3 regions of the Streptomyces sp. NPDC051020 genome follow, and region 3 is predicted to be linked to each of the others. Evidence: riboswitches for the same ligand, from Rfam matches in the RefSeq annotation. Region 3 holds a riboswitch; each other region holds the start of a gene.

Region 1 (10,754 bases), on a different contig from region 3:
CGGAGCCCCTGGTGCGCGGCCAGCAGCCCGGGTACGGCGGGCCTCAGCGGCGATGGCCAGGGCACCCGCTGCCCCGCGCACTGCGGCGGCAGCAGGTCCAACTGCCGTGCACCGCCGATCAGCACCTCGGCGCGGAGCAGTGCCGTGCGTGATGTCCCGGGCAGTCCCTCCCACCCGTCGGCACCGATCCCGACGACGGTGGGCGCAGGGGGCAGGGGTATTGCGGGCTCTGCGGGGATCACGGCCGGTACCTCGGTGTTCGGGGGGCTTGACGCAGCCGAAACTCTACTGTTCGCGCTGACCGCTGAGATCGTTCCGGGCGGGTGAGCATCGCCATACGTACGTCGGAACGCCTCGGAGCGGCCCTCGGAACCGGCGGTTCGCATGGCGGAGCGGATGGCCGCGGCGGCCCGCTGACCGCGGAACACCCTGCCCGGTCCGCACCGAGCAGGGTGTGTTCAGGGCCGGCGCCGGGTCAGAAGTCGAAGACCGGCCCCGCGCTCGCCTCCATGACGCAGGCGTTCGGGTAGGTGCGCCGCCAGTCCACCGTGGCGCCGTTGTACGTCCCCTGCGCGGTGACCGTGACCGGGTCGTGGATCAGCGGGCACGGGTGCGGGTTGCCGGGCAGCTCGTCGAGGTCGCCCCCGGCCTCGTTCAGGGCGGCGCAGGCTTCCGCCGCCTTCGGGTGGTGACTCGGGGAGGTGGGCGGACACTGGAGGACGATGCCGCGGATCCAGGTGTTCTCGCTGCCGGAGACGGTCAGGAAGAGGCTGCTCTCCTGGGCGTCGGCGTGCGCGGCGGGAGCCAGGAGCAGGGGTGTGGTCAGGGCGGCGGCGGCCAGCGAGGCCGCGGCCAGACACCGGGCGGCGGAAGAGGTGATCATGGTCTGGGTAACGAAGAGCCGGTCACGAGGACACGAGGGGCGTGCCCCGGGCAAGAGGCCGCGCACATAGGCGGGGCGGCGTCGCGTGCCGATGGGCGGCGCCTCGCCCCGCTCCTTCCTCCACCCCACCTATGTGCGCGGCCTCTCAGTGACCTCACTGCTGTACGCGGGACCTCATCACCGGCCGGCCGGCTTGATGTTCTGGTTGGTGTGGAAGAAATTGTCGGGGTCGTACGCCTGTTTGACGGCCGCGAGCCGGTCGTAGTGGTCGCCGTAGGTGGCCCGTACCCGGTCCTGGGACTCGTCCGCGCCCATGAAGTTCACGTACGTCCCGCCCATCGACTGCGGATGAAGCTCCTCCCAGTAGTCCACGCACCACTGCCGGATCGTCCCGGCGTTGTCCGGGTCGGGGTCGATGCCCGCGATGACGCCGGACCAGACGGCGTTCCGGTACGCCCAGGCCGTGTCGTCCGGGCCGGTCCGGTGGGCGGCCCCGTCGACCGGGTACAGGTGCGTCGTCGACAGGTCCGTGGGGAGGTTCTCGGCGTACTTGGCGTGAACGGCGATGGCGTCGTCCGTGATCCGGTCGAAGAAGTTGCCCCGCCAGTACCACTGCAGTCCGCTCGGGAGCAGTGTGTCGAACATGGTCTGGAGCGCCGGATAGGGCATCGGCGAGGCGAAGTGGAAGGAAAGCGGGCCCGGTTCGTCCGCGGCCTTCAGGGCGGCTTCAAGGAGCTCGGGGGCGCCCGTGCAGCACCAGACGACGCCGCACATCTTCTGGCCGTGGATCTTCTCCGGGAACACCGGACCGGGCGGCACGGTGAGCGCCGCGAAGAAGCCGTTCAGGTCCTCGGGGGCCTGCGGCAGGAAGTCCCGGTACCACTCCAGGACTTCGCGGATCCGGTCGACCGGCCACACGGTGATCGCGACCCCCACGGTGTCCACCGGGTGCAGCTGGAGGTCGAACGAGGTGACGATGCCGAAGTTCCCGCCGCCGCCGCGCAGCGCCCAGAAGAGGTCGGCGTTCTCGGTCTCGTTCGCCGTGACGTGGCTGCCGTCGGCCAGGACGACGTCCGCCGTGAGGAGGTTGTCCACGGTCAGGCCGTACCTGCGGGTGAGATAGCCGTGCCCGCCGCCGAGGGCGAGGCCGACGACTCCCGTCGTCGACAGGATTCCGGAGGGCGTGGCCAGGCCGAACGCGTGGGCGGCGTGGTCCAGATCGCCGAGCAGGGTGCCGCCGCCGACCCGGGCGGTCCGGGCGGCGGGATCGATGTGCGCCCAGCGCATCGGTGACAGATCGAGAGTGATGCCGTCGTCCACCAGGCACAGTCCGGGTCCGCTGTGTCCGCCGCCCCGCACGGCGAGTTCGAGACCTCTGCCGCGGACGAAGTCCACCGCGGCCATGACGTCCCCCGCGTCGGCGCACCGCACCACGGCCGCCGGGCGCCGGTCGATCATGGCGTTGTAGATCGTGCGGGCCTCTCGGTACTCCGGGTCCTGCGGGCCGATGACCGGGCCGCGCAACGCGGCCCTCATTGCTTTGAGCGTGGTGGAATCCATGGCCGTCTCCTCAGGGTTGTTCCGTGATCCCTGGCGCAGCGGCGCGGGGCGTCGAATGCGGTGCGCCGCACGGCGGAGGGGCGTTCGCATCCGGGATGTATTCGGACGTCCCGGCGACGTCGCGAGGTGCCGTAGCTGTCGTCGTGCGCCCGTCAGGCATCACGGGACAGCCCTTACGGCCTCCCCGGACGCGGGTGCGGACCGCTGTCTTCCACGCTCCGCCCGGTCGGAGGGCCGTGCAATCTGCGGGCGCTGCGCAAAGAGCGGGATGCGGTGTCCGGCAGGTGAGGAGCAGTGGGCGGGTCGCCCGGACGGGCGCACCATGAATCCATGGACCGACCCCTTGGTGATGTGAGCCCGCCAGGGCGCCTTGCCGAGCCCGGCGAGGGCATCAGCCCTGAGGAACTCGCGCTCGCCGCCCGCAACCACGGCCTGCCGCTGGAGGCGCTGCGCTACGACATCACCCCGCCCGGACTGCACTACGTACTGGTCCACTACGACATCCCCGAGATCCCGGACGGCTCCGCGCAGCTCACCGTGCACGGCAGGGTCCGGACGCCGCTGGCACTGGACCTGGCGGCGCTGCGGTCGTTCCCGGCCGTCACACTGCGCGTCACAATGGAATGCGCGGGCAACGGCCGGGCCCGGCTCGTACCGCGGCCGGTGAGCCAGCCGTGGCTGGTCGAGGCGGTCGGTACGGCGGAGTGGACCGGGGTGCCGCTGCGGCTGCTGCTCGCCGAGGCCGGGGTGGAACCGGACGCCGTCGAGGCGGTGTTCTGCGGGGCCGACCACGGTATCGAGCGGGGCGTCGAGCAGGACTACCGGCGGAGCCTGCCGGTGGACGTGGCCACCGGCGACACACCGGAAGTGCTGGTGGCGTACGCGATGAACGGTGGTCCGCTGCCGCCGCAGCACGGCCATCCGCTGCGGCTGGTGGTGCCCGGCTGGTACGGCATGGCACAGGTGAAATGGCTTCGGGAGATCCGGCTCACCGAGACCCCGTTCACCGGCTTCCAGCAGACGACCGCCTACCGCTACCGGCAGGATCCTGACGATCCGGGTGAACCCGTCACCCGGATCGCTCCCCGGGCGCTGATGATCCCGCCCGGGTTCCCGGACTTCATGTCCCGGACCCGTTTCGTACGCCCCGGGCGGGTACTGCTCCGGGGCCGCGCGTGGTCTGGGGAGCCGCCGGTCACCCGGGTCGAGGTGAGCACGGACGACGGCCGCTCCTGGTACGACGCCGAACTCGCCCCGCCGGACGGGGACGGCAGGCACACCTGGGCCTGGCAACGGTGGCAGGCGCCGTGGAAGGCGGTGCCCGGCACCTACGTCCTCAGCGCCCGTGCCACCGATGCCGGGGGCCGGGTCCAGCCCCTCACCCAGCCGTGGAACCGCGGCGGCTTCGGCAACAACCTGGTCCAGCGGATCGCCGTCCACTGCGGACTGGGGTGAGCTCCGACCGGCACATGGTCGGTCTCAGATGAGGAGTTTTGTCTTCGCCCGCTGGAACTCCTCGTCCGTGATCGCGCCACGGTCCTTCAGCTCGGCGAGTTTCGCCAGCTCCTCGACGCTGCCGCCGCTGGGTTTCGCCGGGCCGGCCGTGCCACCGGTGGCGGCGGCTTCCCGTACGTACGCCTTGAAGGCGGCTTCCCGCTGCCTGGCTTCCTCGACGTCACGCTTCCCCATGGATTTGCCGCGCACGATCACGTAGATCAGGACGCCGAGGTACGGCACGACCAGGGACAGGATCAGCCAGCCCGCCTTGCCCCAGCCGCCGAGGTCGTCGCTGCGGAAGATGTCCGTGATGACCTTGAAGAGGAGGAAGAGCCACATGATCCAGAGGAAGAACCAGAGCATGGTCCAGAAGAGGTTGAGCAGGGGGTAGTCCACGTTCCGCTCCCTGGTCGTCGCGTCGTTCGATTCGTCCGTTCGTCTCGGCGAGACAGCCCTGAACGGCTGAATCACATATCAGTCATATCATCAGATTCCACCCACCGCTCACTGTCGTACGGACCGTTCCTCAGGGGGCCGTTCCCGAGGAGGTGGCGCGGAGTACCGTGGAATGACCGAGGGAGGCGTGTGGCGTATGAGCGCCGCAGATGGGTCCGCCTGGAGCCCGATCGGGGCGATCGGCCGCGTCACCGTGCCGATCCCGCCGAACGGCCCCGGCGAAGTACTGGTGGCCGTACGGGGTGGGTCGGAGGCCTACACCGCATGGTCGGCGACGTCGATCGACAGGGACGTACGCGTCGTTGTCGTCGACTCGGTCTCGGCACGCGGCGTGATCGTCGAACGCCTGCCGTCCTGAACCGCGAACCGACGCCGGGGATCGACGCCGGGGAACGGTGACGAGCGGCGCCGCACCGGGACATCACGTCGAGAAGAGGCGTACGGCAGGAGTCCGCTCATGTTGTTCTGGCACGTTCCCGCCCCCAACGAGGCGATGCTCATCTCCGGATCGAAACGGCAGACGCACGACACCCAGTTCCGGATCGTCACCGGTCACGGCAGCTTCGTCGTACCGGTGAAGCAGAAGGTGCGCATGCTCTCCCTGGCGCTGCGCGAGGCGGAGATCACCGAGGACTGCGTCACCCAGCAGGGCATCCGGCTCAACGTCCGCGCCGTCGCCGTCTTCAAGGTCGGTGACGACGCCGTCTCCATCGCGAACGCCGCCCGCCGCTTCCTGTCCGAACAGGACCAGATGGAGGAGCTCGCCGGCCGGATCTTCGCCGGACACCTGCGCTCCATCGTCGGCGGGCTGACCGTCGAGCAGATCATCCGGGAGCGGAACCGGGTCTCCCAGGAGGTCATCGCGGGCAGCCACGGCGAGATGGAGAAGCTCGGCATCGTCGTGGACGCCCTCCAGATCCAGGAGATCGAGGACTCCACCGGCTACATCAACAACCTCGCCGCCCCGCACGCGGCCGCCGTCGCCAGCCAGGCCCGGATCGCCGAGGCGAGGGCCGACCAGGAGGCGTCCGAGCGGGAGCAGCAGGCCGCGGCGCTCAAGGCCGAGTACGAACGGGACACCGCGATCAAGCGGGCCGGCTTCCTCGCCGAGACCGAGCAGTACAACGCCCGCGCCGCCCAGGCCGGACCGCTCGCCCAGGCCAGGGCCTCGCACGAGGTCATCGAGGAGCAGACCGCACTGGCCGAGCGGCAGGCGGCGCTGGCCGCGCAACGGCTGGAGGCGGAGGTCAGGCGTCCGGCGGACGCCGAGGCGTACCGGCAGCGCACACTCGCCGAGGCCGCCCGGGACCAGGCGAAGTTCCAGGCCGACGGCAGTGCGTACGCCGAACGGACCGTCGCCCAGGCGCAGGCCGACGCCAACACCGCGCGCGCCGCCTCGCTCCGGGACGGCAATCAGGAGCTGATCGCGGCCAACCGGATCGTGGAGAACCTGCCGGCCCTGGCCGACGCGGCCGCCCGCGGGATGTCGGGGGCCGACCTCACCGTGCTCAACGGCACCAACGGTGTCAACGAGATGGCGGCGGGCGTGGTCAGTCAGGGGCTGGCGATCCTCCACGCAATCCAGCGCGGTGCGAACACGGCGAAGCCGGTGGTCCACGCGAAGCGGGCCCCGCACATCACCGACTCGAACTGAGACCGACCGGCACATGGGAGGCGGCGTCGCGGGGCAGTGGTGGGGGCGGACGGGGTGCAGGCGGATCAGTACATGGTCAACCGGGCGTCCCGGATGGCGTAGAGTTGTGTTCACCGACGCGGGGTGGAGCAGCTCGGTAGCTCGCTGGGCTCATAACCCAGAGGTCGCAGGTTCAAATCCTGTCCCCGCTACTGAAAAATCAGGCCCGGCACGCAGAGAGCGTGCCGGGCCTGATTCGTGTTTTCCGTCCCCCCTTCGGCCGATGCGGAGTCGCCGCGCGACGCCGCTCCGGCAAGCCTGGTCAGTGAGGTGCGGCACCGTCCGCAGCCAGGCACGTACCGGGCAGGAGACCGTGGGGCGTATCGGGCAGGAGACCGCAGGAGCCGCTGCGCGTACCGGGCAGGAGACCGCAGGAGCCGCTGCGCGTACCGGGCAGGAGAGCACAGGTGGGGATGGCGGAGAAGCTGCGCGGGGTGCGGGGCGGGGGCGACAGCCCGTCCCGGCAGATCGTCGGCGCGCTGCCGACGTTTCTGATCGTCGCCGGGCTCGTGTTCGACATCCTCACCCCGCCGCCGTTCACCGCCGTGCCGCTGTTCGTGGCGGCCCCGCTGGTCGCCGCACCGTTCTTCTCACGGACGAGCACCGTCCGTATCGGCGTCGCCTCGCTGCTCTCGATCCTCGTCCTGCGGATCCAGAGCGGCACGGTGCTGCAGGTTGTGCCGTCCCTCGAGGTCATCACCGTGCTCACCGCCTCGATCCTCTCCCTCTTCATCAACGGAGTCGTCACGCGCGGCAATGAGCAGCTGGCTTCGGCGCGGGTCATCGCGGAGACCGCCATGCGGGCCGTGCTGCCGGAGCCGAACGACTGGATCGGCGGGCTGCAGGTTGCCGCGCGGTACGAGGCGGCGCAGGCGGACGAGTTCGTAGGCGGCGACCTGTTCGCCGTGGTGGACACCCCGCACGGCGTGCGGCTGGTGGTCGGGGATGTGCGGGGCAAGGGGCTCGACGCGGTCGAGGCGGTGGCGGTGATCATCGGCGCGTTCCGGGAGGTCGCCGAGCACGAGGCTTCGCTGGAGGACGTGGCGCAGCGGCTGGAGTGGGCGCTGGCACGGGAGGGGGAGCGACGCGGCGGGATCGATCCGGTCGAGGGCTTTGTCACCGCCGTACTCGCCGAGATCCCGCACGGTGGTGCCGAGGTGCGGATCGTCAACCGCGGCCACCCCGAGCCGCTGCTGCTCCACCCCGACGGAAGGGTGGAGCTGCTGGTACCGAGCGTGCCCGCGCTGCCGCTCGGCATGGGGCTGGGGGTGTGGCCGGACCTGGCTGACGCCTGGGGGCTGGCCGCCGGGACGGCGCTGCTCGTCTACACCGACGGTCTCTCCGAGGCGCGCGACAAACATGGGGTGTTCTACGACCCGGCGGCCCGACTGAGTGGGCGGATCTTCCCCGGGCCCGAAGAGCTGCTGTCCGCGCTGACCGATGACGTACGGCTGCACACGGGCGGCAAGTCCACCGACGACATGGCGCTGGTCGCGGTCGTACGGCCCGCGGAGGGGCAGCCGGAGCGGCGCAGGACCGTGAAGATCGTGAGGCGCGGGCAGGACTGAGGCGCGGCTGCGGTGAGCACACGAGGCCTATGCCACGGTGCGTAATCGAAGAGTGCCGCTCTGCATAATGTTTGACGCAGCGTCAGAAAAACGGTAGCGACTGAGTCCGGGTCAACTCGCCCGATTCCGACCGGTTGTGTCCAGTAAAGTCCAGGCCAAAACCGTGAACGATCAGTGGGAACAGCTTGGAATCAGGCCTGTGCGTCTATTAACGTTCGATAACGCAGCGCGGTCGTCCCAGCCGTCGTCAGTGGCGGCACCGTGCGCGAGCGCCGAATTCCGCAAGGGAACCGGGGAACCACCTCCATGGGGTGAATCGGACATCTGTGTCTCGTGAGAGGCAGAGGAATCCGTAGGAGACCTTCCTGCTCCGAACCCGTCAGCTAACCCGGTAGGCGAGAAGGAAGGAAAGGAGTGCGCCCCCGTGGCGTCCAACAAGCCTGCCCCCGAAGCCCCTTCCCGGTTCGGCTCCGACTTCACCACTGAGTACGCCTCCGGGACGGACACCGAGTCCGGCACTGCGCTCACCGCCGAGTTCGGGACCGAAGGCCTCGGAGGAACCGACCGGTCCTGGGAGGAATGGAACCCCACCGAGGAGTCCGTCCGCCCCGTACGCGGCAGGCACCGCGTCGCCAAGCAGCGCAACGGGCTCGCCCGTAGCTCCACGGTTCTCGGCGTCGGCGTCATCGCGGCCGTCGGCGCGGGCGGCATGGCCACCGCGCAGAGCAAGCCGCCGGTCTCCATCTCCCTTCCCGATTCCCTCGCGGACAAGCTCCCCGACGCCAACTCCCTCCCCGGCGTGGGCGCACTGTTCTCCGAGGAGTCCGCCGCCGACCAGGCCCAGACCGCCGCCGCACCGCTGACCAGCGCGGGCATCACCACCGCCGAGGCCGAGCAGGGCGCCACCGACGCCGGCGAAGCGCTCCGCGCCCGCATCCTCCAGCAGGCCGAGCAGCAGCAGAGCGCCGCCGACGCGGAGGCCAAGGCTGCCGAGGAGAAGGCCGCCGCGGAGAAGGCGGCAGCCGAGGCGAAGCAGAAGCAGGACGTCGCCGAGGCCAAGGCCGAGGCCAAGGCCGAGGCCGCGAAGAAGAAGGCGGAGGAAGAGGCGAAGGCCAAGGCCGAGGCCGAGCGGCTCGCCAAACTGGCCGCCAGCTACGCCATCCCCACCTCCTCGTACACGATCACGTCGACCTTCGGCCAAGCCGGTTCGATGTGGTCCTCCGGCTACCACACCGGTCTCGACTTCGCGGCGCCGACCGGCACCCCGATCAAGGCCGTCCATACCGGCACCATCAAGTCGGCGGGCTGGTCCGGCTCCTACGGCTACCGCACGGTCCTGGAGCTCGAGGACGGCACGGAGCTGTGGTTCTGTCACCAGTCGTCGATCAACGTCAGCGTCGGCCAGAAGGTCACCACCGGTGAGACCATCGGCCGCGTCGGCGCCACCGGAAATGTGACGGGTCCCCACCTCCACCTGGAGGTCCACACCTCGAGCGGCACGGGCATCGACCCGATGACCTGGCTGCGCGACAAGGGCCTCACCCCCTGACCCGATGAACGCGGGCCGGCCCCACCGGCCCGCCACCGATCCCCGGCAGTCCTGACGCTCACCCCCCGACGTCAGGGCTGCCGGTCCGTTTGGCCACGGCTTTCGCGTGCACCATGCATGGAAGAGCAGCACTGCTGGAATCCGTTGATCCGCAGGGCGAGCTCCAGGACTCCGCCGCCCGCGCCGGGCTCGCCGCCGTCCCTGGAGCTGGCGGAACTCACCGAGGCGTCCGCCTGACCCGTCACCAGGGATGCTGGGGCGGTCGGTTCCCGTAGCGCTGCTGTCCGTGGGGCGGCTGGTGATACGGCTGCCCAGGGGGCGACAGGTACGGGTTGTGGCCGCCGTACGGCTGGTACTGCTGCGGAACCGGCGCCGGGGCCATGGAGTGCGGGCGCAGACGGCCCGTCGCCTGTGCCGCGTACGCCAGGGCGGGGGCGGCCACGTCCCGGCGCTGCCAGAGGTGGTGCAGCAGTTCCAGCTCACGGGCGGTGAAGTCCGGTTCCACCGCCCCGCGGCCGGCCCGGCGGCGCAGGAACGCCAGGGACGTGGCGAACGACTCGTACTCGGCGACCGCCCGCGCCGCCGCCTGGCCGCGCGCCTTGGCCTGCGCCTTGGCGTGGCTCCGTACCTGAGCCGCGATTCGGCCGTGAGTGCCGTGGGCGGGGCCGTAGGCAGGGGCGTACCCGTAACCCAGGGCTCCGTACCCCGCTTGCGCGTGCCGCTGGCGCGCCAGGTCCCGGGCCAGGCCGCGGGCCCGCATCGAGGAGAGCGCGAGCGGCTCGGCCGGGGTCAGCCAGCCGGCGGCCGCGTACGCGGGCAGCTCGGTCGCCAGGGTGCGCAGCTCCCGCTGGCGCGACCAGATCGCCAGCCAGGTGACCAGTCCGAAGACCGGGACCATGAACACCCCGTACACGACATAGAAGCCGTACGGGCCGAACGTCCCCGAACCGTTCCACAGGGCGTGCATGCCCATGGCGAGGATCAGTCCGAGCAGCGGCAGCGCGATGCGGCGGATGCGGTGGCGGGGTGCGCTGAGCGCCGCGAAGCCGAAGCCCAGGCCGGTCAGCACGGTGAAGAGGGGGTGCGCGAACGGCGTCATCACCCCTCGTACGAAGAAGGTCGCGGCCGTCACCGACGCCAGGCCCGAGTTGCCGATCTGCTGGTCCTCGCCGAACGCGTTGCCCAGGTAGAGGATGTTCTCGGTGAAGGCGAAGCCCGTCGCGGTGAAGCCGGCGACGACGACGCCGGCGACGACACCGCCGAAGTCCCGTCGCCGGAACAGGAAGATCAGCAGGACGGCCGCCGCCTTCGCGCTCTCCTCGACGACGGGCGCGATGACCGTGGCCCCGAGGGTGTCCGCGCTCGCCGGGTCCGCGGTGGCCGTCGCGATCCAGCGGGTCGCGAACGAATTGGCGATGATCGCGATCAGGGCGGCGGCGCATGCACCCCAGGCGAAGGCGAACAGCAGATTCCGCCAGGGTTCGGGTTCGACCCGGTCCAGCCAGCGGAACGCCGTCATCAGGAGCGGGACGGGCAGCACGGCCAGAC
Region 2 (10,754 bases), on a different contig from region 3:
GCGCGACTCCCTGGGCGGAGCCGCTGGGCAGATCGGTCGTCGACGCACTCGACATCGCCCGCGACGCGGGGAGTTATCCATGGAGCTTCAGCGGCGTGATGGGCCTCGCCGAGCGTTGCCTGAACCCGGCGGAGGCGGACCGCCTGGAGGTCCTCACGGCGACACCGGACGAGCCGGAGGGCGCGTCGCCGGGAGCCGCCGGCTACTGGTCGGAGGCGTTCCGGCGTCTGGTCTCCACCCTGCGGCTGCGCGCGGTGATGGAGGTGGAGCTGATGCCGGAGGCGGTGTAGGGGGTGCGGTGGTGCCCGGCGGCGGGTTGCGCGGCCCGCGCCGTGCTGTGTCCTCAATCTCCCCATGGTCTCCAGGGCATGGGGAATCCCTTCGACGGACTCCGTCTCGCACCGGGCAGGCGATTGAGGACACAGAGCACCGGGCGGACGGGCGCCCCGGCCCGCCCGGGTCAGGCGTCTGCGGACTGGCGGACGTTGGCGTTCACCCAGTCGACGATCGAGCCCGTCGTCGCACCCGGGGTGAAGATCGCCGCGACGCCCTGCTCCTTCAGCGGCGCGATGTCCGCCTCGGGGATGATGCCGCCGCCGAAGACCTTGATGTCCTCCGCCTCGCGCTCCTTCAGGAGCTCGATCACCTTGGCGAAGAGCGTGTTATGCGCACCGGAGAGGATCGAGAGGCCGATCGCGTCGGCGTCCTCCTGGATCGCGGTGTCCACGATCTGTTCGGGCGTCTGGTGGAGGCCGGTGTAGATGACCTCCATACCGGCGTCGCGCAGCGCCCGCGCGATCACCTTGGCCCCGCGATCATGGCCGTCCAGGCCCGGCTTGGCCACCACCACACGAATCGGACCGGTCACACCCATCACTGCCTCCACATGCGTCTCCCGTGCCGGAAAGGGCCGGGGATGTGAACGAACGTTATCGACAGCATCCCGCAACCCGCCGTTTCGCGGTGGGCCGGGAGGGGGAAATCACACCTGGGACATGTTCGCCAGGCCCCGTTCCCGCATCACGCGGCGCACCTGCCGCGCGGGCCACGGAGGCAAGGGGAGCCGCAACGAGGTCGCCGTACCACCGCGCCGTCAGCCGCACGGCACGGTGGTACGGCCCGTCGACACGGTGGCCCGACCAGCCACCCGCGCCTCTGCCACGGCGCCCCATGAGGGCATACGGGGACTTGAGCCGCCTCCCGTGCGCCGAAGCAGGAGGTCGGCCATGAAGGTCCTGCCTTTTCATCCACTACTGCTGCGCCAGCCGTGTCTGCGCCGCACCTGGCTGTCATCGGCACTGCTGAGAGCCACCGCGCTGGAGCTGGTCGTGCTCGTCGGGCACGTACTGCTCTACCCCTCCGGCATGACCGGGGAGCGGCATGACGCGACGCCCCCGGCCGAACAGCCGCCCACCGCGCCGGCCGGAGCCCGGGCCCTGCCCGCCGAGAACCTCGAGCGGCGGCCCGTCGTGCTCCTGCACGGGTTCATCGACAACCGCTCCGTCTTCGTCCTGCTGCGCCGTTCCCTCGCCCGGCACGGCTGGCACCATCTGGAGTCCCTCAACTACTCACCGCTGACCTGTGACATCCGCACGGCCGCCGAACTTCTCGGCCGGCACGTCGAGGAGATCTGCGCCCGCACCGGTCACCACGAGGTCGACATCGTCGGCCACAGTCTCGGTGGCCTGATCGCCCGTTATTACGTGCAGCGACTCGGCGGTGACCGACGGGTCCGCACCCTGGTCACGCTCGGCACCCCGCACGGCGGGACCGCCGTCGCCCCGGTGGCCAGTGCGCACCCGATCGTGCGCCAGATGCGCAGCGGTTCCGCCCCGATCGAGGAGCTGCGCCGCCCCGCGCCCGGCTGCCGCACCCGGTTCGTGAGCTTCTGGAGCGAGCTGGACCAGGTGATCGTCCCGGCCGAGGCGGCCTGCATCGACCATCCGGACCTCGATGCGCTGAACGTGCGCGTCACCGGGATCGGCCACCTCGCGCTGCCGGTCCACCCGGCGGTCGCCGCCGGGATCCGGCAGGCCCTGGAGTCCCCGGAATCGGCCACCGGCCTCATGGGGGCCGCCTCGGTGGCCTGAAGGACCGGAGCCCCTCACTGGCGCAAGGCCGCCACGCCGTGCCGGGGCACACCCCCGGGCACCAGGGCCGCCCGGAGCGCATCCAGAAATAGAACGCGTTTCGAACATAGAGCCAAGGGTCTGTGCACAGCCCGCCGAAAGACGGCCGATTGCCCGTTTCCTGCGAGCCCGGGACCTGACGAAGATTGTCGCCGTCACGTACTGCCGGGTACAGTCGCGGCCACTGCTTTCCCCTGGGATTCCCCCACCGGATCCCCAGACCCAGGTCCTGCTGCCGAGGCGAGAGAGAAGTTGGTGAACGACCAGCACCCCCACGCCGGGTATGTCGGTTTCGACAGCCACTCCACGGGCAGCTACAACGGCGGCCCGCTCTTCGGCTCCCTCCCGGGCAGCTACGACGGCACGTACGACACCACCGGCTACAGCAGCGGCTACGACACCGGACAGGCCGGGTACAGCGGCCAGCACGACTCCGCCCAGTGGGACACCGGCGCACATCAGACCGCCGCGTACGACCCCTATGCCGCGTACGGGACCCAGCACCCGCAGCAGTACGACGCCACCGCGACCTGGATGCCGGAAGCCCCGGGCATCCCCGCGCAGGGCGGCGCTCCGGACACCTCGGGCGAGTGGGACACCAGCGGCTGGCACCAGAACGGCCAGTGGGCGACGACCGGGACGGCTGCCTACGACACCGGCGCGTACGACGCCACTGCCTGGAACACCGGCGCCACGCCCGAGCACGAACAGCAAACCGTGCACACCGCGCACGAGTCGTACGAACCCGAACAGGCCGCGTACGAGGTGTACGAGGACCAGGGTTCCTACGCTCCGTACGAGGCCTACCCGCCGGCCGGGACCGCGGAGCCCGCGGACATCACCGCGACCTCCGAGTTCGGCGTCGTCGACGTGGACCCGGACCTCGACGCCGACGCCGACGCGGACGACGCGGCAGACCGGGCAGACCACGCGGTGCACCACACCGTCGGCATCCCCCGCCCTGCGAGCCGTTCCGTCACCCGCGGCGGCGGTGGCAGCCGCGGCCGGCGTCGTACCGCCGCCAAGCGTTCCGCTCTTCTCACCGTCGCCGTCCCCTCCGCCTGCGTGATGAGCGTCGCCGGTATCGCCGCCGCCTCCGTCGGCGGACTCGGCAGCGGCGAGGACACCAAGGACGACACCACGTCGATGGCGGCCGCCGACCCCGGCAGCGTCAAGGCGGTCGCCGCCAACAACAAGCTCGACACCCAGCTCGCCAACCTCAGCGCCGACGCCGAGAACTTCGCCGACCGCGCCAGCCGCACCCAGGAGCGCATCGACCTGAGGGAGCGGCAGGCCGCCGAGAAGAAGAAGCGCGAGGAGGAGGCCGCCCGGAAAGAGGCGCTGCGGCCCAAGTTCCTGCTGCCGGTCCAGCAGCACGGCCTCAGCGCATACTTCGGCCAGGCGGGCGTCAACTGGATGTCCGTGCACACGGGCATCGACTTCCCCGTCTCGTACGGCACTCCGGTGATGGCCGCGACCGACGGCACCGTACGCACTCAGTGGAACAGCGCCTACGGGAACATGGCCATCGTCACCACGGCCGACGGCACCGAGACCTGGTACTGCCACCTCAGCAGCACCAGGATCCGCTCGGGCCCGGTCAAGGCCGGTGACGTCATCGCCTACTCCGGGAATTCCGGCAACTCCACCGGCCCGCACCTGCACTTCGAGGTCCGGCCCGGTGGCGGAGCGGCCATAAACCCGCTGCCCTGGCTCCGCAGCCACGGCCTCGACCCGTCCTGAGCAGCCGAGCCCGCCACAGCACAGACCCCACCCGCCGACGGGGCGGACACCCGCGCCCGCCCCGTCGGTTCCGGGGCGAGACCCTAGAGCTTTTCCACCGGCGCGTACCGCAGCAGCAGCTTCTTGGGCCGCTCGTCCCCGAAGTCGACCGTCGCCTTCGCCTGGTCGCCGATCCCCTCGACCGCCGTCACCGTGCCGAGCCCGAACTGGTCGTGCGTGACCCGGTCCCCGACCACCAGCGTGACCGTCGGCTTGTCCGAGGTGCGCCGGGTCGCGAAGCCCGAGGGGCCCGAGCGGGCGCGTGACGAGGACAGCGACGACGTGATCCCCGACGTCGGTCCGGCCGGGGCCGCCATCGGCCCGGTCCGCTTCCACTCCAGGTGCTGGTCCGGGATCTCCTCCAGGAACCGCGACGGCGGGTTGTACGAGGGCTGACCCCACGCACTGCGCATCGCCGCCCGCGTCAGGTAGAGCCGCTCACGGGCACGGGTGATCCCGACGTACGCGAGGCGCCGCTCCTCCTCCAGCTCCTTGACCTGTCCCAGGGCGCGCATGTGCGGGAAGACGCCGTCCTCCATCCCGGTCAGGAAGACCACGGGGAATTCGAGCCCCTTGGCCGTGTGCAGCGTCATCAGTGTGATGACGCCGGAGCCGTCCTCGTCCTCGTCGGGGATCTGGTCGGAGTCGGCGACGAGCGCGACCTTCTCCAGGAACTCGGCGAGTGTGCCCGTGCCTGCACCTTCTTCCCCGGCGGACTCCCCCCGCTCCTGCTCGAATTCGAGCGCGACGGCGGCGAGCTCCTGAAGGTTCTCGATCCGCGTCTCGTCCTGCGGGTCGGTGGACGCCTGGAGCTCGGCGAGATAGCCGGTCCGTTCCAGCACTGCCTCCAGCACCACGGCGGGGCCCGCGCCGGACTCGACGATCGTGCGCAGTTCCTCCATCAGCGTGTTGAACCGCTTGACGGCGTTGGCCGAGCGGGCCGCCATGCCGTACGCCTCGTCGACGCGGCGCAGTGCCTGCGGGAACGTGATCTTCTCGCGCAGCGACAGGGCGTCGATCATCGCCTCGGCGCGGTCGCCGATACCGCGCTTGGGCACGTTGAGGATGCGGCGCAGCGGAACGGTGTCCTCGGGGTTGGCGAGGACCCGGAGGTAGGCCAGGATGTCCCGGACCTCCTTGCGCTCGTAGAAGCGCACGCCGCCAACGACCTTGTAGGGCAGGCCGACGCGGATGAAGATCTCTTCGAAGACGCGGGACTGCGCGTTCGTCCGGTAGAAGATCGCGACGTCGCCGGCCTTCGCGTCGCCCGCGTCGGTCAGCCGGTCGATCTCGTCGGCGACGAACTGCGCCTCGTCGTGCTCGGTGTCCGCGACGTAGCCGGTGATCCGGGCGCCCTCGCCCGCCTTCGTCCAGAGGTTCTTGGGGCGGCGGCTCTCGTTGCGCTCGATGACCGCGTTGGCAGCCGAGAGGATCGTCTGCGTGGAGCGGTAGTTCTGCTCCAGCAGGATCGTCGTCGCGTTCGGGTAGTCCTCCTCGAACTGGAGGATGTTGCGGATCGTCGCGCCGCGGAAGGCGTAGATCGACTGGTCGGCGTCACCCACGACGCAGAGCTCGGCGGGGGCGTCGGCCTCTCCGGCCGGGCCGACCAGTTCGCGTACGAGCGTGTACTGCGCGTGGTTGGTGTCCTGGTACTCGTCGACAAGGACGTGCCGGAAGCGGCGGCGGTAGTGCTCGGCGACGTCGGGGAACGCCTGGAGCAGATGGACCGTCGTCATGATGATGTCGTCGAAGTCCAGCGCGTTGGCCTCGCGCAGCCGGGACTGGTACATCGCGTACGCCTGGGCGAGCGTCTTCTCGAAACCGTCCGCGGCCTGGCCGGCGAAGGTCTCCTCGTCGATCAGCTCGTTCTTCAGGTTCGAGACCTTGGCCGTGAACGACTTCGGCGGGAAGCGCTTCGGGTCGAGGTCCAGATCACGGCAGACCAGGGCCATCAGCCGCTTGGAGTCGGCCGCGTCGTAGATCGAGAACGACGAGGTGAAGCCGAGCCGCTTCGACTCGCGGCGCAGGATCCGGACGCACGCACTGTGGAACGTCATGACCCACATGGCGTTGGCGCGCGGTCCGACGAGCTGCTCGACGCGCTCCTTCATCTCGCCCGCGGCCTTGTTGGTGAAGGTGATCGCCAGGATCTGGCCTGGATGCACGCCGCGCTCGGCCAGCAGGTGGGCGATGCGGTGGGTGAGCACCCGGGTCTTGCCGGAGCCCGCGCCGGCGACGATGAGCAGCGGCGATCCGGCGTGCACGACCGCGGCGCGCTGCTCGGTGTTCAGCCCGTCGAGCAGGGCGGCGGAGTCGATGGCGGGGCGGTGAGCGCCGTCCCGGTAGTACGCGTCCCGAGGTGGCGGGGGCGCGTCGAACACGCCCGCGAAGAGGTCCTCCGGCACCGCTTCGGGTGCGGAGTCCTCGGGGGGCGGCGGGGGTTCTTCCTCCGAGTGCTGGAGGCCGGCCAGGAAACTGTCGTCAAAGAGGCTGCTCATCGCCTCACGAGTCTAGGGCGACGCACCGACACTCTGCGGCCGCATGGAGAAGCGCGACCGGAAGGCGCCTACATACGGAGAACGCCCACCCACGCCCCGTAAGGAAATCGGGGCCCGGGCCGCCTCCTTCGCCCCCTCTTCACCGAGGTCACGAAAACGTATCGGACATATCGAACATCAACCTTCACAGCGGCACCACGGTTGGCTAGCGTGCTCCGTCGGGCGGCCCGTACCCCCTTGAGGCGAACCACGCCGAGCGGGCTCCCCCGCCGAATCCGGGCTGCCCGCGGGGAGTTCGGAACCGGGGACCCATAGGCAAAACCGGGGTGAATCGGTCTGTATCCCCACTCGGACCGTAGGGCAGCCTTCCGTTCCGCCCGAACCCGACAGCTAACCCGGTAGGCGGTCCACGGAAGGAGATGCCGGCTTTGGCATCGCATCGCAAACCGCGCAGCCGGGTACGCACCACCACCCCCGCCGTCGGGCTCACGACCGCCGCACTGGCAGGGGTGACCCTGCTGTCGACCCAGAGCGCCATGGCCGCCCCGAGCTCACCCAAGCCCAGCATCGAGGACGTACAGAAGAAGGTCGACGACCTCTACCGGCAGGCGGGCACCGCGACCCAGCAGTACAACAGGGCGAAGGAGGCCTCCGCCACGCAGCGCGGCAAGGTGAACGCCCTGCTGGAGGACGTGGCCGAGCGCGCCGACAAGCTGAACGAGGCACGCAGGACGCTCGGCAACTACGCGGCCGCGCAGTACCGCACCGGCTCCATCGCCCCGACCGCCACCTTCTTCCTGGCCGACGACCCGCAGTCGTACTTCGACCAGAACCAGCTGATGGACCGGATGACCGCCCAGCAGCAGAAGGCGGTCACGGACTTCCGTACGCAGCAGGCGGCAGCGGCGAAGAAGCGCACCGAGGCGGTGCAGAGCCTGGAGACGCTCACCGAGTCCCAGGCCACACTCCGGACCAGCAAACGATCCGTCCAGAAGAAGCTGGGCGAGGCGCGCGCGATGCTGTCGAAGCTGACGGCCGAGGAGAAGGCGCGGCTGGCGGCACTGGAGCGCGAGAAGGAGGCGGAGGCCAAGCGCAAGGCGGAGGAACTCGCCCGCCGACAGGCCGCCGCCAAGGCCGAGGCGGACCGCAAGGCCCAGGAGGCGGCGAAGGCGGCCGGCTCCACCGGCACCACGGGGACGGGCACGGGAACCGGGACCGGCTCGGACACCAGTGCCACCACGAAGGCCGAGAAGGTTCTCGCCTTCGCCCGCGCCCAGATCGGCAAGCCGTACGTCTGGGGAGCGACGGGCCCCTCCTCGTACGACTGCTCGGGGCTGACTCAGGCCGCCTGGAAGGCGGCGGGCGTCGACATCCCCCGCACCACCTGGGACCAGGTGAAGACCGGCACCCGGATAGCCACGGCCGACCTCAAGCCGGGCGACCTCGTCTTCTTCTACGACGACATCAGCCACGTCGGTATCTACAAGGGCGACGGCATGATGATCCACGCCCCGAAGCCGGGGGCGAACGTCCGCGAGGAGTCGATCTACTACATGCCGATCTACGGCAGCGTGCGCCCGGCGTGACGGCGGGCCCTCATGCACGAGTGAGCCCCTGCCGGGTCCGGCAGGGGCTCACTCGCGCATGAGGGTGGTCCGGCTCAGAGGCCCGACAGCCTCTCAGGTCCAGAGCATCGCGATGAAGATATTGGCGACCGTCAGTCCGCCGACCGCCGCGAACACGCCCTTCTCAGCCTTCTCCTCGTCCCGCTTGATGTAGACCAGCGCGAGGATCACCACCAGGACCGCCAGCTTCACGCCGATCTTGATGTTGTTGACCGAGTGGCCGTCGGCCTGATTGAGCCCGACCAGCGCGACGCCGGTGACCAGCATGGTCAGCGCGCCGTGCAGCATCGCCGGGACGAAGCGTGCCGTTCCCGCGCCCATCGCCTTCATCTGGGTCAGGAAGCCGCCCAGGAGGGAGGCGATGCCGATGATGTGCAGCGCGACGAAGACATTGATGAGTACGTCCATGAGGCAGCAGCCTAGCCGGGGCCATATCACCCCTCTTCGGCGAGGTGGGGGCTCCTCGGCATTTCGCTTGCATCTGCAACAATTGCCTGACTCTGGTGTGATTTTCCGGTCACTCAACGACAACACATCGCTAAATTCGGGCAATAACCGTCATTGCGACTCTTCCCCGCGCCCCGGGCCTAGCGTCCCTGTCCAGGTGGCCGGCTTCACCACCGCTCCGCACCCGGACGGCAGCCCGGTCACCCCGCCGAGAAATCCGGCGGCGGGCCGCTCCCCCTGTTGGCGTGCCGCCGCCGGACCTCAGCGGCCCGCCGGTAGGCCCCGACGGGCAGTCGACACAAGGAGCCCCGTCCCCGTGGCAGCGCATCGGAAACCCAGGCAGCGCCCGCACCCCGGCTCCGCCGCCCGCACCGCAGCCACCCTCGCCTTCGCCGCGGCGGCGACCGCCGTCGCCCTGCCGGGCTCCGCGCACGCCGAACCACAGCCCACCCCCTCCCGGATCAAGGCCGCGGTGGACCGGCTGTACCACGACGCCGAGGTCGCCACCGAGCAGTACAACGGCGCGAAGGAGAAGGCGACCGCCGCCGCCAAGTCCCTGAACGCACTACGCGACGAGGCCGCCCGCAGGACCGAACGCCTCAACGCCTCCCGCAACGCACTCGGTTCGCTCGCCGCCGCGGAGTACCGCACCGGCGGCCTCGACCCCGCCGTGCAGCTGGCGCTGTCCTCGGACCCCGACCAGTATCTGCAACGGGCCTCGTACGTGGACCGGGCCGCCGACCGCCAGGCGGCCGAGGTCTCCAACGTGCGGCGGCAGGTGACCGAGATCGCCCAGCTGCGCACGGAGGCGAAGGACGAGCTGGCGGACCTCACCGCCCGCCGTGCCGACCTGAAGAAGCACCGGACGACGGTCAGGGCCAGACTGGCGGATGCCCAGAAGCTCCTCGACACCCTCTCACCCACGGAGCGCGCCGAGTTCGAACGCTCGGACACCGCCCGCGCCGCCGCCCGCGCGGATCGCAGCGCCCCGCGCTTAGGCACCGCCGAGGCCCCCAACGCCCGCGCCGCGGAGGCCATCGCGTTCGCCTACGGGGCGCTCGGCAAGCCGTACGTCTGGGGCGCGACCGGACCGTCCTCGTTCGACTGCTCCGGGCTGACCCAGGCCGCCTGGCGCTCCGCCGGCGTCTCACTCCCCCGCACCACCTACACCCAGATCAACGCCGGCCGGAACATCCCCCGCTCCGAACTCGTCCCTGGCGACCTGGTGTTCTTCTACTCCGGGATCAGCCATGTCGGTCTCTACATCGGCGACGGACAGATGATCCACGCGCCGCACCCCGGAGCGCCGGTCCGCATCGCGCCGATCGACGGCATGCCCTTCGCGGGAGCGACCCGGGTCGCATAGGCTCCCTTGCTGCACAGTTCGCCGTCCTGAGTCCGGAGCCCCGACCGGACCGGTCGAAGGGGAGCCCTCGTATGCCCATGGACACCGACGTCCAGACCTACGCCCAGACACTCGCCCTCCGCTCCCCCGGCCACCTCCGGGTCGGCCCGTTCACCGTCCGCCACAACCCGAACTGGTCGCTGAAGTACGCCAATTACGCGATCCCGGACCGGGACTCCGAACCGACCGCGACCGACGTGCAGGAGCTGATCACCGCATTCCGCGAACGGGACCGGATGCCGCGCCTGGAGTATCTGCCTGGCTGGGCACCCGCGGTCGAACCGGCCCTTCTCGCCGCCGGGTTCACCGTCGAGGACCGTCCGCCGATCCTGGCGTGCACACCCGGCGACCTCCTGCCGCCGAAGCCCGTCGACACCCTCGTGCTGGCCGAACCGGCCACCGACGCCGAGTTCGACGCCGCCGCCCGTGTACAGCACCACGGGTACGGCGGGACCGGGGAGCCCGAGGGCGGCCAAGCCGCGTGGCTGCGCGACGCGGTGGCGGGCGGCGGAGTGGCGGCGCTCGCCACCCTCGACGGCACCCCGGCGGGCGCGGGCGGCTGCTCGGTCCCGGTCGACGGCCTCACCGAACTGTCCGGTCTCGCCGTCGCCGACGCCTTCCGCCGCCGCGGCATCGGCGCCGCACTCTCCGCCCATCTGACCGCGGCCGCGTTCGCGCGGGGCTGCCGGGTGGTGTGGCTGGAGCCGGCCGACGCCGCTGTGGAACGGATCTACGCGGGCATCGGCTACCGAAGGATCGGCGAAAAACTCAACATCTCCGTCGACCCCGAACGGGAGAACAGCTGACTCCGAGGCTGTCCGGCTGCCTTCGACCGGGAAGCGTGCGTGCCAGGGCACGACCGCCCGAT
Region 3 (9,633 bases):
GACGAGCGCACCGGAGCGGATGGTCTCAGCCACCGTGCTGATGGTGCGCCGCTGAGGATTTTCGGGGTGCACGTCGAAGTACTTCGCCATTGTTCGAGCTTATGCGATCCGGACTGCCGTGGTGAGGAACAGGATCGGGGACGTCGGCGAGAACCCGGCAAGTCCGGCGCAAGGTAACGGCGTACGACCGCCATGCCCCGGGCTCGCTGCCCCGCACCGGCGGCGCCTCGCTCGTCGGCGTCCCGGCCTGCTGCCCGGGGCGTGCCCTTGTCGACGCGTGGCCACCCGGTGCCGTACCGCGGGCATCGGGTGGCCACGCGTCAGGTGCGACGGTGGCGAGGCCTCGTACCGGGCCGTTGCCAGGACTGTCCTTTTCAGGTGCCCGCCGACGACTGGGCCTCCTCCGCCGCCCAGTACAGCCGGCAAAGCCGGACCGCGCCCAGGTCGTGCTGGCACAGGTTCTCCCACTGACCGCCGCTCGTCCCCTTCCCCGGTCTCAGCGAGGACCGGGCGCCGGACCGGCGCCGAGACTGTCGAGCAGTTCGCCGGCTGTCGGCGTGGCACACATCTCGGCCGCCAGGCGCTCGGCACCCGCCCGGTACGACGGCTTCTTGAGCACCAGTTCGACGGCCGACCGTATGCGGGCGATACCGTCCGGACCGAACCCGGCCGTCTCCTGACCCGGCCCGTCCGCCGTGACGGTCAGACCTGCGCCCGCCCCGGTGACCAGCCTTGCGTTCGTCGGCTGGTCGGCGAAGAGAGGCACGCAGACCAGCGGGACACCGGAGGCGAGGGCGCCGTAGACCGTGCCCGAACCGCCGTGGCAGAGCACGAGGGAGGCGCCGCCCAGTACGTCGGCCTGCGGGACCCACTTCTCCACGCGGACGTTGCGGGGGATCGCCCCGAAGTCCGACACATCGGTGAGGGGACCCGTGGTCAGCAGGACGCGCGCCGGCAGCCCGCTGACGGACGCCAGTACCGCCCGGTACAGGGCGGAGGCGTTCGGCATGCCGCCCACCTCGGTGCCGAGCGTGACGTAGACGAGCGGTTCTTCGCGGCCGTGCCACCGGTCCGGCAGAGCGTTCGGGGCGGGTGGCTGATGGTAGCGCCGGGTCACCGCGTACGGTGAGGGGTCCAGGGAAGCGGGGAGCCGGGTCAGATAGGGGGAGACCCGGAGCCGTTCCGCGATGCCCGCACCGTACGAATCGAGTACAGGGCGGAGCAGTTCGTCGGTGGACTCGGCGAACTGCGCGGCAGATACAGCGACCTGGGCATGTGGGACACCGTGCCGCTCGGCCGCCACCACCGATGCGAGCTCGTACATCTCGTGCAGGACGAGATCCGGCCGCCACTCCCGGCAGAGCTCCTCCAGCGTCGGCAGCATGGCGGTGATGCACAGTCTGCCGAACACCTCCCTGGTCATCAGGGACACGCCCTCGTCCGCGGGCAGCCCCAACACCCGCATCATCAGCGGCACGAGCTCGGCGTCCGGCGGCTCCCCGCCGATGCGGTAGGGAAGTTTCCGGGCGGCCAGTAACGGTTCGAGCTTCGGCGGTGCGACGACGAGGATATCGTCCCCACGCGCCGCGCAGGCGTCGATGAACGGGACAAGCGGGCTGAAGTGGCCCGATCCGCTGGTCGAGGCGACAAGTACACGCATGGCACGAGCGTAGGGATCGGCGCCCCACACCCGCAGGACCGCATTGCGCCGACTTCCGGCACTCCGCCATCGTCCCGCCCTGCTGCCCGCCCACCGGCCCCAGGCGGCGGTACGGACCCGACGACGGGGCCCACGCGCAACCCGTCCGGTGGATTCGTGGTGCTGCAAGCAGACGTACGAGGGAAGGAGAGTGAAATGCCTGAACTCTCCGCACCCGTCATCAAGCTCGTACGGCAGACCACCGAGCCTGTCGCGGCGCAGACCCTGCGCTCCACGGCGGCCGCGGTCATCTCCTATGTCGTCGCGGAGTGGACCCTTCCTCAGCCGGTACCGCTGACGGCTCCACTGACCGCGCTCCTCGTCGTTCAGGTCACCCTGTACGCGACGCTCACCACGGGCATCCGGCGCGTCAACTCCGTCGTCGTCGGGGTGCTCATCGCCATCGGCTTCAGCGCCCTGGTGGGTCTGAACTGGTGGAGCCTGGGTCTGACGATCTTCAGCTCGCTGATCATCGGACGGGTGGTGCGGGTGGACGAGTTCGTGCCGGAAGTCGCCATCAGCGCGATGTTGGTCCTCGGCGTCTCCCAGGTCGCCGCCACCGCCTGGGACCGCGTTCTGGAGACCCTGATCGGTGCGGGCGTCGGCCTGTTGTTCAACCTGCTCGCGCCGCCCGTATGGGTGCAGAACGCAGGCGTGTCCATCGACGAACTGGCGCGGGAGATGGGACAGATGTTCCGGGCCATGGGCGAGGAGGTCGGCGGCCACATCTCGGTCGCGCAGGCAGCTGCGAGACTGCACGACGCCCGCAGACTGGACCACGACATCGTGGCCGTCGACGCCTCGCTCCGGCAGGCCGAGGAGAGCCTCCTGCTCAACCCCCGGATCCGGCAAGGTCTTCTGTACCGCATCGTCCTGCGTACCGGACTCGACACACTGGAGATCTGTGCCGTTGTACTCCGTGTGCTGGCCCGCACGCTGACGGACCTGGCCAAAGCCCGGACCGGGGAAACCATGTTCCCGCAGGACGTGGCCGCCTCGCTCCGGGAACTCTTCGCGCAGATGGCCGACGCCATCGAGAGCTTCTCCACGCTGATCACCACTCCGGTGTCCGCCAATGCCGAGGAGGCGGAGTCGCGACTTGCCGCCGCACTGGCCGCCAGCCGCGCCACTCGGGACGTGGTGGCCGACCTCCTGCTGGAGGACGTTCAGGAGCACCCCCGACAGTGGCAACTGCACGGTGCGCTGCTCGCCGAGGTCGACCGCATTCTGGATGAGCTGGACATCGACAAACGCGCCGAACGCCTTGGCGAGGAACTCGACCGCCACTCCGCTGAACTGCACGAACGCCATCCCCGGATCGCCGCAATTCGGCGGCGGCTCGGCAGCCACCGGGCCCCGCAGCCGACAGTCCCGGGAGGGTGAGGGCGAGGCGATGGGACATCCGTTCCTGGCCGGTTTCGAGCCGGGGGAGAACGGGCTCCGGAACATCGAGGCCGAGGAATATGACGAGGGATGGGAGCTGCTCCGGCCCATCGCGCACCCGGTCGCCCAGCCGACCCCGGGTCCCCAGGGCACGGTTCCCGCGGACTGGGAGTGGCAGCTGCACTGAAGCCGCGCTCCTCATCCACCGGCAGGCGTACAGGGCGTCAGGCACGGGTCGGTGATCCCGCCGGGACAGGCGAGACGGTCGATGTCCCAACCGGCGCGCCCCGCTCCGGCCTGATAGGCGCTTTCGTAGAAGGCGAGTACAGTCGCACGGGGATCGCCCTCGGCGCGGGCCGCGTCGTACGGCAGTACCGCCAGGTGGCTGCCGCCACGATCCACCCATTGCGCCGACACCGGAGTGAGCGGTTCCTCCGCCAGCCGCGCCGGTTCGGGAGCGGTGTACGAGTAGAAGGCGGGCGCGGCGAAATTGTCGTCACCGAACCAGAAACCGAAGCTGATCACTTCCCGGGAGTAGGCCTCCCGCGTCACCGGGTCGATCTGCGCGGGCTGGTCGATCTGACGCTCCGAAAAGCGGGTGTGAGCGATATCGAAGGTGTGCCAGAAATGGTGCACGGGACTGACTTTCCCCGAAAACCGCGCGGCGAATTCCTCCAGTACCAACGCCACTTGACTGAGGACCTGCCAATACCGGTTTGCCTGTTCGGGATCGTATGCCGCGTGCTCCGTGTCCTCGGCGAACGGCCGGTCGGCGTCGGACAGATCGAATGGCTTGGGGAATTTGATATTCACCTCGATACCCAGCGCGTCCAGGGCGGCCATGACCTTCTTGTGGAAGGTAGCCACAGACTGGCCCGAAAGCGGGAACGAGACCGTCACGCCGTCCAGTCTTGTGATGACGAGTTGATGGCCGACGAAGTCGAAGTCCACCGTGAAAATCGGGTTGCCGTCGATCTGTCCCATGGGGCGGGTGGTGATACCCCGGCCAGTGAGGTGAAACGGAACGTTCCACCAGTGATTGCGCCGGACACCGGCCGCGAGACGGATCTTTCCGACGATCTGCGCGAAGCGGTGGAGCGTCTCTTTGGTGTCACGCCACTCGGCGAGCGGCATGGGCGGGAACAGCTCCATCGCCATCACTTCTCTCGTGCTGCCGGACAGTCCCGGCGGGTGGGCAGGGCGTTCTTCCGCACCATCATGGCCACGCCGAAGATGTACGGCACCTTGTGCGGCCACCATGGTGTCGTTCGCGTGAACCTGCACGACCTGGCCGGTGGGCGGCCACTCGCGCGCCGCAGTCGGAGCAGGCAGATGACGCGCGACTGCTCCCGGTCGCCTCCCCGGGGGGACGCCCTTCCCGACGAGCCGAAGCCCGAATGCCTGCCCCTGACGTCAAAATCTCCCGAATGTCCCAATTTTGGCGATAAGGGGAAGTTGCTCGCCGTTCTGGTGAACGTGCAACCCGTGCGGGCCCGAGGACTTTCGTGCCGGGCAAATCGCCCTTTTCGGGCCGAGTGGTGAGAGTCACCTTCCGGGCCCGCGGACGAAGCGGCGTGCCGCCCGGTTCCCTTCTGTGCCAAGAAAGTTGGCTTCGCGGACCGGGGTGGATTGCGAAAATTTCCGCGACTCGATCTTGTAAATGAATTGTGATCGAGAAATGTGGGCTTGTTCAGGTCGGAGTTTCTCGCCTACGGTCACCGTCAATCCGGATGGAACGCCGAATCCTGCCGCCGTCCGGGAACCCGACCACTCACGTACGGCAGGAGCGGGGGACCCACGTAAGCCGCCGATCCGGTATCCGGAACGGCTAGGGGTGAAGTCGTATTCCCATACGGCGAGGCAACTCCAGCCTCAACCCGACAGCTCACCTCGTAGGCGACGGAGAGGAATACGCCATGCCCGCACAGGTTAACCACCGTCGCCGTAAGTCCAGTTCGCTGACTCGCGGACTCATCGCCGTGAGCACGGGCGGTGCCGCTCTCGCGCTTCCGATGATCGGGGCAACCGTTGCCTCGGCAGCGCCGGCGCAGCCTGTCACCGCCGCCGTCGCCAAGACAGCGGCGCCCGCTGCCGCCCCCGCCAAGCCGACTGCCGTGCGGGCAGCTACGCCCACCGTCTATTCCGTGATAGCCGGTGATTCCCTTTACAAGATCGCCCTGAGCCATTCCGTGAGCGGCGGTTGGCAGCAGCTGTACAAGGACAATCGAGCGGTCATCGGAGCCGACCCCGGCGTCCTTCACGCGGGCCAGAAGCTCACCATCGGCGCCACCGCGCCCGCGGCAGTCGCATCCACGACGGCCGCGAGCACTGCCGCCGCCGTCACCGCGAAGCCCGCGACGTACACGAACGACCTCGACGGCTGGATCAAGGAGTCGCTGGCCGTCATGGCCCAGCACGGCATCCCCGGTAGCTACAACGGCATCCACCGCAACATCATGCGCGAGTCCGCGGGCAACCCCCGGGCCATCAACAACTGGGATTCGAACGCCGCCAAGGGCACGCCGTCCAAGGGTCTCCTGCAGGTCATCGACCCCACGTTCCGCGCCTACCACGTGCCCGGTACGTCGATGGACCCTTACGACCCGGTCGCCAACATCACGGCCGCGTGCAACTACGCCGCCGCCAAGTACGGCTCGATCGACAACGTGTTCGGGGCCTACTGACGCCCGGTTGGGTTGATTCGGGCATGACGGGTGGCGAAGGTCCGATGGGGCTTCGCCACCCGTTCCCGTCGGTGTCGCGCACGGGGGGCGATTCAGAAGTCGATCCGCATGACGATTCGCCCGAGTGTGGGCCTGCCGACCTCGACGAACCCTGCGTCGGCGAAAGCGTCACGGCTGCCGACAGGGAGCTCGCCCCAGGGGGTGACGGCACCCGGCCGATCGAGGAAGGCCACCGCGGCCGGCCCGCCTGACGCACGGCGTTGCCCGTCCGGGGCGCCTCGATCGGGCGCATGTTACCCATCGGTATGTAGTGACTTAACATGCGAACCGCAGTAGAACCAGTTTCACTCTCTGGAGAGTGAGGCGTGTCACATGAGTGACTCTAGCATGCACAATGCAGGCCCGAAGGGCGTTTCGCGTCGCAGGTTCATCACAGGAACTGGTTCTATTTTAGGAGCCGTGGCCCTCGCAGGCCACACCACCCCGGCCCAGGCCGGGGTCGGCTCCGCAACCGCCCCGATCGACTCCGGGGCCCATGTCCAGGCCCTGGTGATCGGCACCGGATACGGCGGCTCCGTCGCCGCACTGCGTCTCGCCCAGGCGGGCGTCGACGTGCACATGGTCGAAATGGGCATGGCCTGGGACACCCCCGGCCCGGACGGCAAGATCTTCGCCAACACGACAAGCCCGGACAGCCGGTCGTACTGGCTCCGCACCAGGACCAAGCAGCCCCTCAGTAACTTCCTCGGCTTCCCCATCGACAAGAACATCGCTCGCAACACGGGGATCCTCGACGCCGAGGAGTTCAGCGGGATCACCGTCTACCAGGGCCGCGGCGTCGGTGGCGGATCGCTGGTCAACGGTGGGATGGCGGTCACTCCCAAGCGCGAGAACTTCGGAGCCGTCCTCCCGTCGGTGGATGCCGACGAGATGTACGACATCTACTACCCGCGCGCCAATGCCGGGCTCGGGGCCGGCACCATCGACCCGGCCTGGTTCGACACCGCCGCGTGCTACCAGTACGCCCGGGTCGGCCGTGAGCAGGCCCAGCGTGCCGGCTTCCCGTTCGTCTTCGTGCCCACCGTGTACGACTGGGACTACATGAAGCAGGAAGAGGCAGGAACCGTCCCCAGGTCCGCGCTGGCCGGTGAGATCCTCTACGGCAACAACTACGGCAAGAAGTCGCTGCAGAAAACGTACATCGACCGGATCAGGGCCACCGGCAGGGTCGTCATCTCGCCGCTCCACAAGGTCACTTCGGTCGCCCCGGCAGCAGGTGGCGGTTACACGGTCGTCATCGACCAGATCGACACCGGCGGTGTCACCACGGCCACCAAGACGGTGACCGCCGACCGGGTGTTCTTCGCGGCCGGCAGCGTGGGCACCAGCAAGCTGCTGGTGAAGCTGAAGGCCACCGGCGCGCTCGCCGGCCTGAACAACGAGATCGGTAAAGGGTGGGGCGACAACGGCAATGTCATGTGCGGCCGGGCCAACCACATGTGGGACCCGACCGGCAGCCTCCAGGCGTCCATTCCCACGGGCGGCATCGACAACTGGGCCGCCGGTGGCGCGTTCGCCGAAGTCGCGCCGCTGCCGACCGGGATCGAGACGTACGCGTCGTTCTACCTGTCCATCACCAAGAACCCGAACCGGGCCGAGTTCTCCTGGAACGCCGCGACGGGCACGGTCGACCTGAACTGGCAGACCGCCTGGAAGCAGCCGTCCATCGATGCCGCCAAGACGATCTTCGACCGGATCAACCAGAAGGAGGGGACGATCTACCGGACCGATCTCTTCGGCACCTACAAGATCTGGGGTGACCACCTCACGTACCACCCGCTCGGCGGCGCGGTGCTGAACCGGGCCACCGACAACTATGGCCGCCTGCACGGCTACTCCGGCCTGTACGTCATCGACGGCTCGCTGATCCCCGGCAATACCAGCGTCAATCCGTTCGTCACCATCACCGCGCTCGCCGAACGGAACATCGAGAAGATCATCGCCACCGACCTGTGACGGTCAACGGCCGGGCAGCGCGCACCTGGTGTCGAGACCCAGCACATGGTTGAGCCGGCCGAACGCCAGCCATGATCCGATGCTCATGCTCAGCTCCACGATCTCGAGCTGGCTGTAGTGCGCGGTCATCCGGGACCAGAACGCGTCGTCGAGATTGTGGTGATCCAGGGCGTACCGCTCGGCGTATTCGGCGGCCAACCGGGTCCGGTCGTCGAACACGTCGGTGGTACGCCACTGGGTCACCGCGTCGGCGAATTCCTCCTCGACCTTCACGCCGTCACGTTCGGTCCGCCAGTCGAGGCAGAAGGCGCACCCGTTGATCTGGGCGATCCGCAACCGCGCGGCTTCGAACTCGCGCAGTCCCAGGGTCGTGTGGGCGTACACCGACAGCGAGAAGTTGGATGCGGCGATCCCGATCCCGGGTACCATCTCACCCCACACGTACTCGATCGCGTCCTTGCCCTCGGGGATGTCGATGTTCATGGATGTCTCCTTCCGAGCTTGCCGACTGCTGGGCGCAGCGGGACGTCGAGCGCGTCGTAAAGTCCTGGTTCCGCGTCCACGAGCCAGTCGATGGCACTCACGAGCCGGCCGACCGCGGTGGCGTTCCCGCCCGCGGACCTGTTCTCGCCCTCGTCGGTGGCCTCGACCGTGACCTCGATGCGCGGGCAGCCCTCGATGATGACTCGATGTGCGCCGTCCCCGTCGGGCGGCTTCGGCCAGTCCGGTGCGCAGGAGGGGTGGATGCGCGTGATGTGCTCGATGACGATGCGGGGTTCGCCCCCGACGATGCCCTGCACTTCGAACCGCACGGCGCCCTGGGTGCCGGCCTCGAACGTGCCCATCGTCCTGGTGCTCACCGTGGCGTCGAGCGGGCGCCGGTCCAACGTCTCGCGGATGTCGTCGAGTTCGGCTCCCAGAGCCCTGGCCATCAGCCGTATCTGTCCACCCCACACCATGGTCGGGACGGTCGGTGCGAGCATCAGCGGCTCGTACTCCATCGGCTGGCCCATGCCGACCAGGTACCGGACCGATTCCTCCTGGTCGTAGGTGGAGTAGTCGAAGATCTCCTGACAGCGGATCACGTCCACGGAGGTGCCGAGTCCGCTGATCAGCAAGGGGAGGACGTCGTTGCCCCAGCCGGGGTCGACACCGGAGACGAACAGCGAGCCGCCACCCTCCGCGATGGCGGCCAGCACCGGATCCCGCAGCTCCGGCGGGGCGCCCAACTGGTCGTACAGTGCGTACAGCGCGGGGGTGACGACCACGGCCCCGGCCCGGATCGCCCTGCTGATGTCGGCGAGGGCCTCGTCGGGGCGGATGTCGCCGGACGCGGCGTACACGACGGCCCGGGGACCGGTGGCCAGCACGGCATCGATGTCGGCGCCCGCCATGACCCCCAGCGGACGACCGAGCCCACCGAGTTCGCCCGCGTCGCGTCCCACCTTGTCGGGGTTGTGGACGAGTACGGCGGTGAGCTCGAGCGCCGGATGGGCCTCGACAGCGCGGATCGCGGCGCGGCCGACGTTTCCCGTGCCCCAGACAACCGTGGAAATCATGCGCGGAGGGTAGCGACAGGGCCTGTCACTTCCTAGTGCCGCGACGCGACGAGTTTGCCGGGCGGGGCAGGGGAGTCGGCAGCCACCGCGACACCGCTCGGGCCACGCCGGCTACGTCGTTACCGAATGGGGGAACACCCCCGGGCCGGCCCCTGGGGGATGATCCCGGTGTGGCCGAGGAACGGGATGCAGGAGCGAGCGCAGGCGGCGACGACGCACGCGCCTGGGACGAGCGGCTGGGCCGGGCGTTCGGATTGATCTCGGACCATCCCGAGGAACGGGCGACGGCGCT

Evidence for each region. A riboswitch is a leader RNA that binds a small molecule or an ion and turns the genes downstream of it on or off. The one in region 3 is predicted to bind cyclic di-AMP.
Region 1: linked by a shared signal. The riboswitch ahead of AB0N06_RS11750 (M23 family metallopeptidase) and the one ahead of AB0N06_RS36020 (LysM peptidoglycan-binding domain-containing protein) in region 3 are both predicted to bind cyclic di-AMP.
Region 2: linked by a shared signal. The riboswitch ahead of AB0N06_RS05065 (NlpC/P60 family protein) and the one ahead of AB0N06_RS36020 (LysM peptidoglycan-binding domain-containing protein) in region 3 are both predicted to bind cyclic di-AMP.

Annotation. Positions count from the first base shown of each region.
Region 1 covers NZ_JBFBCG010000016.1:59,784-70,537, forward strand. The annotation lists gene cbiE (precorrin-6y C5,15-methyltransferase (decarboxylating) subunit CbiE) at 1-242, opposite strand, end outside; gene AB0N06_RS11710 (SSI family serine proteinase inhibitor) at 476-883, opposite strand; gene AB0N06_RS11715 (FAD-binding oxidoreductase) at 1,061-2,443, opposite strand; gene AB0N06_RS11720 (sulfite oxidase) at 2,774-3,898, shown strand; gene AB0N06_RS11725 (SHOCT domain-containing protein) at 3,923-4,303, opposite strand; gene AB0N06_RS11730 (hypothetical protein) at 4,533-4,754, shown strand; gene AB0N06_RS11735 (SPFH domain-containing protein) at 4,854-6,050, shown strand; tRNA gene AB0N06_RS11740 (tRNA-Met) at 6,168-6,241, shown strand; gene AB0N06_RS11745 (PP2C family protein-serine/threonine phosphatase) at 6,503-7,657, shown strand; cyclic di-AMP (ydaO/yuaA leader) riboswitch at 7,918-8,070, shown strand; gene AB0N06_RS11750 (M23 family metallopeptidase) at 8,082-9,206, shown strand; gene AB0N06_RS11755 (PrsW family glutamic-type intramembrane protease) at 9,448-10,754, opposite strand, start outside.
Region 2 covers NZ_JBFBCG010000005.1:156,910-167,663, reverse strand. The annotation lists gene AB0N06_RS05090 (DUF5691 domain-containing protein) at 1-290, shown strand, start outside; gene AB0N06_RS05085 (cobalamin B12-binding domain-containing protein) at 461-874, opposite strand; gene AB0N06_RS05080 (alpha/beta fold hydrolase) at 1,227-2,090, shown strand; gene AB0N06_RS05075 (M23 family metallopeptidase) at 2,385-3,872, shown strand; gene pcrA (DNA helicase PcrA) at 3,956-6,409, opposite strand; cyclic di-AMP (ydaO/yuaA leader) riboswitch at 6,667-6,830, shown strand; gene AB0N06_RS05065 (NlpC/P60 family protein) at 6,829-7,995, shown strand; gene AB0N06_RS05060 (hypothetical protein) at 8,089-8,442, opposite strand; gene AB0N06_RS05055 (C40 family peptidase) at 8,798-9,847, shown strand; gene AB0N06_RS05050 (GNAT family N-acetyltransferase) at 9,919-10,692, shown strand.
Region 3 covers NZ_JBFBCG010000132.1:381-10,013, reverse strand. The annotation lists gene AB0N06_RS36045 (L-threonylcarbamoyladenylate synthase) at 1-90, opposite strand, end outside; gene AB0N06_RS36040 (glycosyltransferase) at 497-1,660, opposite strand; gene AB0N06_RS36035 (aromatic acid exporter family protein) at 1,856-3,082, shown strand; gene AB0N06_RS36030 (hypothetical protein) at 3,093-3,269, shown strand; gene AB0N06_RS36025 (DUF5996 family protein) at 3,281-4,234, opposite strand; cyclic di-AMP (ydaO/yuaA leader) riboswitch at 4,809-4,994, shown strand; gene AB0N06_RS36020 (LysM peptidoglycan-binding domain-containing protein) at 4,999-5,766, shown strand; gene AB0N06_RS36015 (hypothetical protein) at 5,859-5,999, opposite strand; gene AB0N06_RS36010 (GMC oxidoreductase) at 6,139-7,782, shown strand; gene AB0N06_RS36005 (carboxymuconolactone decarboxylase family protein) at 7,786-8,265, opposite strand; gene AB0N06_RS36000 (dihydrodipicolinate reductase) at 8,262-9,341, opposite strand.